One region of the Paenibacillus sp. MABNR03 genome, then DNA from elsewhere that is predicted to be linked to it. Evidence: predicted binding sites of a transcription regulator. Region 1 holds the regulator's gene; the other holds the start of a gene.
What was found. The regulator Rex, encoded in region 1, represses fermentation and respiration genes when NADH is low (regulators of the CRP and FNR family bind a similar motif). The targets are predictions, from matches to a motif close to TTGTGAAATATTTCACAA.

Region 1 (6,001 bases):
CAAAAAACCGGATCAGACGTGCTTCCATCTGCCGGTTCTTTGAAGAAATTACCTAAGAAAAAGTTCTGTTATTTCGATTAGCTGTTTGGAATGGTATATACCAAATCAACTTGGTCGCCATTGCTAAAACGATAGAATCGATAGTAGTTATGCGTATCGTCTTTGTAATACACTTGCCACACATAGATTCCATTGACAACTCCTGGCATAATCCGCTTAATCTCTCCGCCTGGAACTTCAGAGCTGAATCGATTCCGAATCTGTGCTTCAGACAACCCGTTCTGCAGCAGCTCACTGTGCACAGCGTTATTCCCTGTGACAGGTTTGTTGGTTGCATCGAATTTGACCCAGACGGCAATGTCCTGATTCTCTTTATTTTTGGCCATCATGGTCCAGTAAATATTGTCATCGCCTTCTTTTTGGCCCCAGACGTATTTTCGGAGATTCTCGTAAGATGTAATCCCCAGCTGCTCCTGTGCCGCTTGAATAGCTAGTGCTTCTTCATTGCGCTGGTCCTGGGTTATATAGATATAAAAGCGCTGAAGTCCAAACAGAATCAAAATCAGGATGAGCAGCGAGATCCATATCCATTTCTTTTTTCTTTTCAAAAGCCGAACTTCCTTTCCCCTATGACGCTGCTGCGTTCTGAAATTAACGGGCGAGCAGTCCGTCAAATGCAAGTTGAGACTCACGCAGAATGCGCTCTTCATCCATTGTAAGACATTCCCCATGCTTCACCAATTGTTTGCCGTCCACCCATACATGCTCTACATCCTTGGCTGAAGCCGAGTAGATCGTATGGGATATGAGGTCCGTGTGCGGATAGAAATGAGCTTGTTCAATGTTCAGTGCAATAAAATCGGCCTTCATCCCCACTTGAAGTGCTCCTGTATTGTTCAGGAATATGGATTTGGCACCATAACCCGTTCCAAGCAGCAACGCCTCTCCTGCTGGTACAGCCGTAGGGTCACCGGATACTCCTTTGTGTATCAGCGCAGCAAGTCTCATCTCTTCAAACATGTCCAGATTGTTGTTACTCGCTGGTCCATCTGTTCCCAAGGATACCGTAACACCCGCTTTTAGCAAATCCGGAACTCGTGCTACACCTGAAGCGAGTTTCAGGTTGCTTCCCGGATTATGGGAGACAGCGACATCATGCCGTGCCAAAATTTCAATCTCCTCATCATTGAGATGCACCGCATGAGCAACGAGAGAAGGCCGTGAGAAGAAGCCAAGCTTCTCCAAATGGGCTACAGGACGGAGACCGTAATCCGTCACATTCTGCTCCACTTCACGAAGCGTTTCCGACATATGGGTATGCAGCGGCAGATCCAGATCATGCGCAACCTGTACAAGCTTTTCAATGTAATCATGAGGGCATGTATATGGCGCATGTGGTGAGATGATCGTCGTAATTCGGCCACCAGCCTGTCCGTTCCACTCGCGTGCAAAGGCAGCCGATTCCTGCAGTTTGCGCATTTGCTCTTCTTCGGAACACAAACCGATTACACCACGTGCCAATGCAGCCCGGATACCGGATTGTTCCACCACTTTAGCCACCTGGTCCATATGGTCATACATGTCCAGGAATGCCGTTGTGCCACCTTTCAACATTTCCAGTACAGACAGGGAGGTACCCCAATATACGTCCTCAGACGTCATTTTCGCCTCCATAGGCCACATTTTCTCCTGAAGCCATACCTGTAAGGCCAGATCGTCCCCGTGGCCTCTCAGAAGCGACATGGCTGCATGACCATGCGTATTGATCAGACCCGGCAAAAAGACCAGTCCTTTACCATCAACCTTCGGCAGGTTCTCATCCCCATCCGGCAATGTCTCACCAATATGCACAATCTTGTCCTCTTCGACTACCATGTAACCTGAAACCACATTCCATTCCGTACCGCTATTAACAGCAAATTTGCCGTTATGAATTACCCATCTATTTGTCGTCATCTTCCTCGTCGTCCTTTCCATTCTCCAGATAATAAGCAAGGCTAAGCAGATCCGTTGTAAAATCGGCATGATGGATACGGACATGCGGCGGTGTTTTGAGGATAGTCGGTGCAAAATTCAGTATCGCTTCAATGCCGGATTCAATTAACTGATCGGCTACATTTTGAGCTTCGGTATCCGGTACGGTAATAATGCCGATGCGAATATTATCCTTTTTGACCGAATCCGATAATTCATTCATTGGCTGTACCTTCAGGCTGTTAATCTGACTGCCAATCTTGGGACCGTAAGCATCGAAAACAGCAACGATCTTCATGTTGTCTTTAAGGTACGCATTGTAATTGGACAAAGCATGTCCCAAATTACCGGCTCCGACCAGTGCTACATTGATTTGCTGATCAATCTTCAAAATTTGGCGAATTTTTTCAATCAAATACGATACGTCGTATCCGATGCCTTTGCGGCCAAAGTCCCCAAAGTATGCAAGATCTTTGCGAATCTGGGCAGGATTAAGATCCAGCCGGAGTCCAAGCTCCTGTGATGAAACCGTGTTAACCTCACGTTGGTGCAGTTCACTCAAATATCGCAAATAAACAGGCAATCTGCGTACCACGGCTTCCGAAATTTTATCTGATTTCATTACATAACTCCCCCTTACCAAGGCCACGATAGATAAATAAAAATGGAGCACCCTGCATAACCGTTTTCGTTTCCGAATGAAATCATGCAAGATGCCTTATCAAGTATAAAATTAAAAGTGCTTCATGAATGAATCATCACTTTGTTGATCTAATAAAGTTTACAGCGAGAAGACCTCATTGCGCAATGACGTTACATCCTATTCTGCAGCAGGTTCGTCATGCGCAGGCGCTTCCAGCCACTCGCTAATCCGTGGAACCATCTGTTCTGTCAGCATATGTTCCATTTTGGGACCGGGTAATGAATATAAAAAGTATTTCCCATAGTAAGACTCAATCACCCGCGTATCATAGACGATGACAATGCCCCTGTCCTTGGCTGTACGAACCAGCCTCCCGAATCCCTGCTTGAAACGAATGACTGCCTGTGGAACCGATAGCTTCATGAACGGGTTCTTTTTCTGTTCCTGCAGCAGTTCGCTCTTCGCCTCCACCAGCGGATGATTCGGCGGCTGGAAAGGCAATCTGACAATCGCCAGACAAGTCAGTGCTTCCCCCGGAATATCGACACCCTCCCAGAAACTGCTGGTCCCCAATAAAACCGTAGCTTTGGCATCCTGGAACCGACGTGTTAACTTGGAGCGGCTGCCACTGTCTACACCTTGGCCGAGCAGCGAGATATCGTTACCGGACAATGCTTCTTTTAACGGATCATAAACCTGGCGAAGCATCCTGTATGAAGTAAAGAGCACCATCATGCGCCCCCGTGTAGCAATAGCCGTTTCGGCAAGAGACCGCACGAGCATGTCCACAAAGTGTGCATCACCAACACTGCCCTTCACGCTTGGAAAATCACGCGGAATAACCAGCAAAGCCTGATCCCGGTAGCGGAATGGCGATGGCAGCATGGACGTCAGCAAACGGTTATTGTCGGCCGCTTCCTGCAGGCCAAGCTGTTCAATCATGAATTGAAATGACTTATCCACAGAGAGCGTAGCCGAAGTAAGAACAACGCTTTTCTTTTTATCGAAGAACATGTCCTTCAACTGTGCGCTGACATCGACAGGAACGGCATAGAGCTGCAGTGATTTGCTGCGGAATTGCCCGCTTGCCTCCATCCAATATACTGTTTTGGCATCATCCATCCGCATGAAAAAGCGAAGATTCTCTTTTAGCGTTGCCAAGTCTTTAAGCAAACCTGTAATGTCCGTAATCAGACTATCCGATTGATAGTCGTCCTGATCCTCTTTGACTTCCAGAAGCAGCTTGTCTCCCTTACGGATCAAGTCACCAAGCGTGACATAGATCTGGTTCTCATAATCCTGCAGCTCCTGCCACTTCGCCGGTTTCTGCGAAGGCTTCAATCGGAGTGAAAACTGTCCTGTTTCTCCCGGAGAAGCATCACTTCGCTCAGGCAGCAGGCTAAATAAAGCCTCACTCAGCCGATCCCACATTTCCTTGACTTCAACAGCAAGCGGGAACATCTGGTCAATCACTGAGCCCCATTGTGCCGACATCTCATGACCAGACAGCTGAGTTCGCAGCATGGGAAGCTGACCATTGCGACTATCTTTAAACAATCGGGTTAATGTATGAACCAACGTGAAATATTTCATATGAAGACCCAAGTGCTTGCCTGCAACATCTTCCAGATGATGGGCCTCGTCAATCACAAGACTGTCATAAGCCGGCAGAAGCTGATGAGCTGCTTTGACATCGGTAAACAGCTTGGAATGATTCGTAATCACGATATCAGACAAACCTGCTTCATGTTTTGCCCGGTGATAAAAACACTTTCTGAACCACGGACAGGAGCGTCCCAGACAGGATTCAGACTCACTCTGCACGGTCTCCCAGAAATCCCCACCGCGAGCGCTGAGGTTTAACTCCTCATCATCCCCGGTTTCCGTCTGGGTGAGCCAGACGATCATCTGTGCCGCTGTAAAATAGTCTTCTTTTGGTGTGGCGAATTCCCGTTTGTTAATCTTGTGCTCAAACTTCCGCAGACACAGATAGTGCCCCCGTCCTTTGAACACAGCAGCCTTAAACGGAAAAGGAACTACTTTGGTGAGCAGAGGGATATCCCGCTCTCGAAGCTGCTCCTGCAGGTTAATTGTATGCGTGCTAACCATCACTTTTCGTTCCTGCTTCACACTTTCATAAATGGCAGGCAGCAAGTAACCGAGGGATTTCCCCGTACCTGTACCCGCTTCGATTAACAGATGCTTTTCTTCGTCCAAGGCCTGTCTTACGCTGCTGAACATTTGCGTCTGCGCCTCGCGTTCTTCGTAATGATCCAGTGTATCTTTCAGATTATTTCTGACCTGATCCATATACTGTTCAAAACTGATACCTTCAAGCGGATTGCCTTCTCGTTCATCGCGTGGTGCACCAATCTCGGTCCAGTCACTTACGTTTAAGGCCAGCTGACGGTAATACGTATGTCCGTCGAGATCCTGAATAGGCTCTGCTTCCTTCTCGCTGCGCATGCCGTCGAAGAACCAGCCCAGATCACTGTCTTCTGGAGCAAACAGATCACTGAGACGCTGTATGGTAATCAAGGGCAATTCACGCAGCTCGTCCAGGCACTTCAGCAGTACATAAGCAGTTGCTAGAGCATCACTGTCAGCCTGATGAGGCCGGTCGTGTTGAAATCCGAACTCGGCTGATACATACCCAAGCTGATAAGACCCGAGAGATGGAAAAGAGATTTTGAGAAAATCAATCGTATCCAAAATACGCCCGGTGAACGGCAAATAGCCACATCGGTCAAGCGCATTTTGGAGAAAATGAAAATCAAAAGCAACGTTGTGTCCGACCAGGACAACATCGTCAAGCAGCGGAACCATCTCCATCATCATCTCTTCGAGTGAGGGAGCGTCCGCCACATCTTCGTCCGTAATCCCGGTTAACCCCGTAATAAACGGCGGAATAGGAACACCCGGGTTTACATAAGAACTATATATTTGAGTTATGCTGTAGTCATGATCTATGATGGCAAGTCCGGCTTGAATAATCTCACCGTCGGACTGCGTGCCGGTTGTTTCGAAATCCAATACGGCAAATTTCATTGCAATGTACAATTCCCTTCCATTCAGTCTATGTTACAGCATAGCAAAAAAACGGGCATTTGAAAATTAACTGACAAAAAAGGCGGTGTTCCCTCCACTAGGTTAAAGGAGGAAACACCGTCTTGATGCTGCTGAAAAGCACTTCATGATCAAGTACAGTCAGCTAATTCCATATTGCAGTTGTCCGCTGTTCAGCCTGCAGGCTTCCATATTATACAGTGGTTCGGTCAGCGTTGGGTCATGCTGGAGCGCTTGAGCAAACAGGGAACAGGCTCCCTTCGGATTCGCCAGCTTGGCTTCGATGCAGCCCAAAGCATTACAGGCTAGCCCCTTTAG
Region 2 (6,001 bases), 180 kb from region 1:
TTATTCAAACGTTGATGAGTGGGTCAAAACGATTCAAGGATATTTCCAATCTGATTCCGTCGATGAGTGACAAGATGTTATCTGAACGGATGAAAGATCTGGAGAGTGAAGGTATTCTGATTCGTCATGTTTATCCCGAGACGCCTGTTCGTATTGAATACGAGCTAACAGAAAAAGGGAAAGCACTTCAGCCTGTAATGAACCAAATTCAGGACTGGGCAGAGCAATGGGTAGATTAAACAACAGATATCCAGGCTCGGCTGAACGACCTGATTACAAAGAGCTCTTGATTTCCATGGGAATCAGGAGTTTTTTGTCTTATAAAATCAGAAGTCGTAACACGTGCACGTTCCGGTATCCTGGTATGACAGAAACCAGCTTTTTCCTGCAGGTCCTGCACATATTGACACGAGTTGTAGTATAATTTAAGAAAAATGGCCGCAGGCGGCCGGAGCGAGGAGGCCACTTGTCATGAGAGAAGAAAGCTTATCCCGTGAAGTACGCTACGGCAAACAAGATATTGCGGAACTTGAGAACGCATCCATTCAGGTACATCTGATTTACAAAAAAGCTGCGGAACTATTCAAATACTATGTTAGTCCCCGACTGGAGAATCGTGATCTTGAGGAAGGGAATCGGTCAGGAACGAGCAATGGTCAGGAACTGGCTCCGGTCGTCCTGCAGAAATGGATCCAGACTTCTTCAGGCTGGAAGTGCATTGGTTGTGAGTTGAAGTATCCGGAGTCTATGCTGGATAAGCACGAAAATGAGTTTTCCCGTGGTCATTATGCCATGGCCTCAGGTGAACGAAGAAATGTGAAACCGGAGATGCTAATTCAGGCCATTGTATGGTCTCAATATGAAAAAATCAGGCTGCTGGCGCCTTGGCTTGGCGATGAAGCTTTCTATACTACACAGGAACTGGACGTCATTGCCCGGTATATTGTACCCACCTATTTCTCTGAACGCCCGCTGCATGAACAGGGCAAACTCTTTAAGGTTCATCATCCATACGGTCAGATTCCGTTGTATCAGGAATATGTGGCTGCTCCTTCTTTCTGCGTACAGATGGATGGTGAACTGTTGGAAGGGCGATTGCTGACAGGAGTTTATGTATCCGAGGAGCAGTTCTATGGACTTAATCCGTATCTGAAGAATGGAGACGGAGGCAGGACCTATATGCAGGCTTGCGTTCAATAAATGGTAAATGAATAAAAGGGTTTAAGGACCCGAGCGAAGGAGCCCGTAAATGCGGGCTCTTTGTGCTATTAGGAAGAAATATGGAAGAATAGTAACGGCATTGACACTTTTTTTGCATGAATGTTGTGCCATAATAGAAGTTATGGACAACAGGGTGAAGATTTTTACGCAGGGTGGTGTTACCGACATGAAGAAGAAGATCCCCGGTTACATCGGTTTATGTTTGCTTATTTTAGCTATTCTGGCCGGATGTACTGAGACACAGCCTTCTGAACAGCCAGTGGTCAAGGAGACCGATACCTCCAATACCATTACCGTGGCTGTCGATGGAAGTACTTTTTTGCCTGATGCAACGAAGTCCATCAAGAGGGATTTTAGTGAAGGACTGACGCTCAAGAAGGCCCTACAGAACAGCGGACTGGTCGATTTTACAGCCGACGGCAAACGGATTCAATCCGTAGGGGAAGTTTCACTCGATTCCTCGCTTAGTTGGGCAGTTAAACTAAACGGCAAGGATATTGATCCGGAAAATTGGGACAAGGAGCTTCATGCCAAAGATGAAGTGATCATATACGTAAAAGCCGCCGACAGTACAGGAGAAGGTGTTGCCTATCAGACAACCCTGCTCAAGATCAGCGGCGGCAATATTATGCCAAATCTCAATCGTCAATATGCGGGCGTCTATATCCAGGAATGCACGGTTCGTGATGTACTCAAGTCCAGCGGTATTGTAAGAATGTCGGAAAATAACAAATACGTTGTTTCGGTTGAAAATGTTGTTCCACGAATGAACCAGCGCTGGGTAATCATGGTGAATGACAAGGAACTGATGGAGAACGGTTTGGATATGAAGTTAAATCCTCGTGATGCGGTTAAGCTACAGTTAACGGCATCTTAAACATACTAAAAGCCCGATCCTTGGCAGAGGACGGGCTTTTTTCATACCATAACAGTTCTCGGCAGGAGTCGAAAATGCCGGATTTATGGCTTAGATGCGGCAGATTTCATTGGGACATAGTTCACAATGGCAGATACCTTGAAGCATCTTGAGGTCTTTGATGACAATCATGCCGTTGTCATATTCAATGGCATCCTTTTTGCGCAGATCGCTTAACATGCGATTTACACTTTCCCGGGTCGCACCAATCATATTGGACAGGTCGGTGTGGGTGATTTTTTTGTGAATGATCACATGCTCACCATGGGGCTCGCCATAGGAATTGGACAAACGAATCAGGGTGGAGCAGAGCGCACCTGGTTTGCCGTATAACATCAAGTCCCGGAATTTGGTCTGGGTTAAGCGATGATGAATGCCCATCCATTTCATAAAGTCAATGGCGAAGTCGCAATGCTGGCAGATCAGCATCTCCAGATCTTTGTGCTCCAGGACACCAATTTCACTGTCTTCAAGGACTTCTGCCGAGAACGTATGCTTGGAGCCGAAGAATGGGTCGGCCTGGCCAATCATATCACCAGACTGATACATGTACATGATGAGTTCCTTGCCTTCATCCGTTGATTTGGTGATCTGGGCACGGCCCCTTTTCATATAATAAAGTTTGTCGGACACATCTCCTTCCCAGTACAGGTGGGTCCCTTCAGGATAAGTACGATCCTTCATGGTAACGAGCAGATGGTTGAAATTCACTTCCGAGAAACAGTTCGTATTGCCGCGTTTTTCCATTACACTTAGTTGTTCTCTCATAAGTCTATCTCCCCTTTGTGTCCATCGGAGGGGCTGCCCCATGCATTTCCCGCCCCGTGGTTCGCCGCAACCGTTACCGTCCTGATCAGGGTCATCTCGGCCGGGAGGACGGTACAAATTGCGGTGGTTCAATTTTTAAGTTCAGTATATACCTAATCTTACCGTTTGAGGGGCATGGGAAGGGGGCAAAAATGACGAAATTTCAAACATTGTGATTAAATTCACTTTCGTTTGGGAAGGATGCAATTGACAGCCCTATAGTTTAAATAGGAAATGAAAATGAGCTGTGAAGAAATCACAAAAAACTTAAATTAAATTTGTTATACTTTGTGAAAATAATCACATAATTATGCTTTTCGACATGTTACGATGTGTACGTAAAGAAGAGAGACAAACCAAAACCAATACGAACCTTTAGGAGGATGAGGGAGATGGCTGTAAAGAACGAAGTCGCCCCAGCAAAAGAACCGACAGCAGGTCAGTATATTCAAACGTTAATTGACAAAGCGAATAAAGCACACGCTGCATTCATGTCCATGGATCAGAAACAGATTGACCGTATCGTGCAGGCCATGGCACTGGCAGGTCTCGACAAACACATGATGCTCGCCAAGATGGCGGTGGAAGAAACCGGCCGTGGTGTGTATGAAGATAAAATCACCAAAAATATATTTGCAACAGAATATGTGTACCACAGCATCAAATATGACAAAACCGTAGGCGTCATTGAAGATAACGAATACGAAAGCTTCCAGAAAATAGCGGAGCCTGTCGGCATCATCATGGGGATTACACCGGTGACCAACCCGACATCCACCACGATGTTCAAGGCATTGATTTCCATCAAAACGCGTAATCCGATTATCTTTGGCTTCCACCCATCAGCACAGAATTGCAGCCGCGAAGCTGCCAAAATTCTGCTCGAAGCAGCCGTGAAGCATGGTGCTCCGGCCGACTGTATTCAATGGATTGATGATCCTTCCATGGATCGTACGAACGCACTGATGAATCATAACGATGTGGCACTCATTTTGGCGACAGGTGGATCAGCGATGGTACGTGCAGCGTACAGCTGCGGTAAACCGGCACTCGGCGTAGGACCAGGAAACGTACCTTGCTTTATCGAAAAATCTGCGGATATTAATCAGGCGGTCACAGATCTGATCTTGTCCAAATCATTCGACAACGGCATGATCTGCGCTTCCGAGCAGGCAGTCATCATTGAAGAGCCGATCTTCGATCAGGTGAAAAAGAAAATGATTGCGAACGGTTGTTATTTCGTTAACAAGGATGAGGCTGCGAAACTGACAGCAGGCGCCATCAATGCCGAGAAATGTGCGGTTAACCCGGCCATCGTTGGTCAATCCGCGTCCACCATCGCGCAAATGTGCGGGATCGAGGTTCCGGCTGGCACCAAAATTCTTGTAGCAGAAATTGAAGGTGTTGGAACCAAGTTCCCGCTGTCTGCCGAGAAACTAAGTCCGGTACTGGCTTGTTATAAAGTAAAAACAGCAGCTGAAGGCATTGAGCGTGCAGCAGAAGTGGTTGCTTTTGGCGGCATGGGTCACTCCTCGGTTATCCATTCAAATAACGAAGAAGTCATCAATAAATTCGCGGATCGTCTGCAAACCGGACGGATTATTGTGAACTCACCATCCACACACGGTGCCATTGGGGACATTTACAATACCAACATGCCATCACTGACGCTGGGATGCGGTTCGTATGGACGTAACTCGACCTCTTCGAATGTAACTGCCGTGAACTTAATCAACGTGAAAAGGGTGGCTCGCCGTACCGTGAATATGCAATGGTTCAAAGTGCCAAACAAAGTATACTTCGAAAAAGGAGCAACACAGTATCTTGCCAAAATGCCTGATATTACTCGCGTAGCGATCGTTACAGATGCGATGATGGTCAAACTGGGCTATGTGGAAAAAGTAGAGCATTATCTTCGTCAACGCCAAATGCCGGTTGCGATCGAAGTATTCTCGGATGTCGAGCCGGATCCATCCACAACGACGGTGGACCGTGGTACGGAAATGATGCATCGCTTCCAGCCGGACTGCATTATCGCCCTTGGTGGTGGATCGCCAATGGATGCCGCCAAAGCCATGTGGTTGTTCTACGAATATCCGGATACAGACTTTAACGATCTGAAGCAAAAATTCATGGATATCCGCAAACGGATCTACAAATATCCACGCCTTGGATCCAAAGCCAAATTCGTCGCCATTCCGACAACGTCGGGAACAGGTTCGGAAGTCACATCGTTTGCCGTAATCACAGACAAAAATCTGGGTAACACCAAATATCCGCTCGCAGACTACGAGCTGACGCCAGACGTAGCGATTGTAGACCCAGAATTTGTATATTCGCTCCCTAGAACTGCCGTAGCCGATACAGGTATGGACGTACTGACTCATGCGATCGAAGCCTACGTGTCTGTCATGGCGAATGATTATACGGATGGCCTGGCCATCAAAGCCATCCAGCTGGTATTCCAATACCTGGAGCAATCGGCGCTGCAAGGTGACAAGTTGGCACGTGAGAAAATGCATAATGCATCAACGATTGCCGGTATGGCTTTTGCCAATGCATTCCTGGGAATCAACCACAGCTTGGCGCACAAATGGGGCGGTCAGTACCACACAGCACACGGACGTACCAATGCGATCTTGATGCCGCACGTCATTCGTTACAACGCGAAAAAACCGACCAAATTTGCTTCGTTCCCGAAATATTCGCACTTTGTAGCAGATGAGCGGTATGCTGAAATCGCCCGCATTCTGGGATTGCCTGCACGTACCACGGAAGAAGGGGTGAACAGCCTCATCAATGCGATTCGCAAACTGAACAAAACACTGGGCATTGAGGAATCGTTCCAGGAAATCGGATTCGATGCAAAAGACTTTGAAGCTCACGTGGACTATCTGGCCGATCGTGCATTCGAAGACCAATGTACAACAGCTAATCCGAAACTGCCGCTGGTGACTGAACTGGCCGACGTTTACCGGAATGCGTTCTACGGACGTTTTGAATAAACCATAGTCCAAAATAGAAAACAATTAATTTGAGGTTAAGGCAATAGGTGCA

Region 2: a site for Rex is predicted at 3,233-3,250, ahead of adhE (bifunctional acetaldehyde-CoA/alcohol dehydrogenase). Genes of this name have one in related genera too.

What each region holds. Positions count from the first base shown of each region.
Region 1 is NZ_JBCIYR010000003.1:903,530-909,530, reverse strand. It holds gene AAIH57_RS19420 (DUF5590 domain-containing protein) at 78-608, opposite strand; gene AAIH57_RS19415 (amidohydrolase) at 652-1,956, opposite strand; gene AAIH57_RS19410 (redox-sensing transcriptional repressor Rex) at 1,943-2,596, opposite strand; gene dinG (ATP-dependent DNA helicase DinG) at 2,795-5,665, opposite strand; gene AAIH57_RS19400 (tetratricopeptide repeat protein) at 5,825-6,001, opposite strand, start outside.
Region 2 is NZ_JBCIYR010000003.1:723,207-729,207, forward strand. It holds gene AAIH57_RS18455 (winged helix-turn-helix transcriptional regulator) at 1-239, shown strand, start outside; gene AAIH57_RS18460 (hypothetical protein) at 472-1,200, shown strand; gene AAIH57_RS18465 (hypothetical protein) at 1,388-2,098, shown strand; gene AAIH57_RS18470 (Crp/Fnr family transcriptional regulator) at 2,189-2,905, opposite strand; gene adhE (bifunctional acetaldehyde-CoA/alcohol dehydrogenase) at 3,337-5,949, shown strand.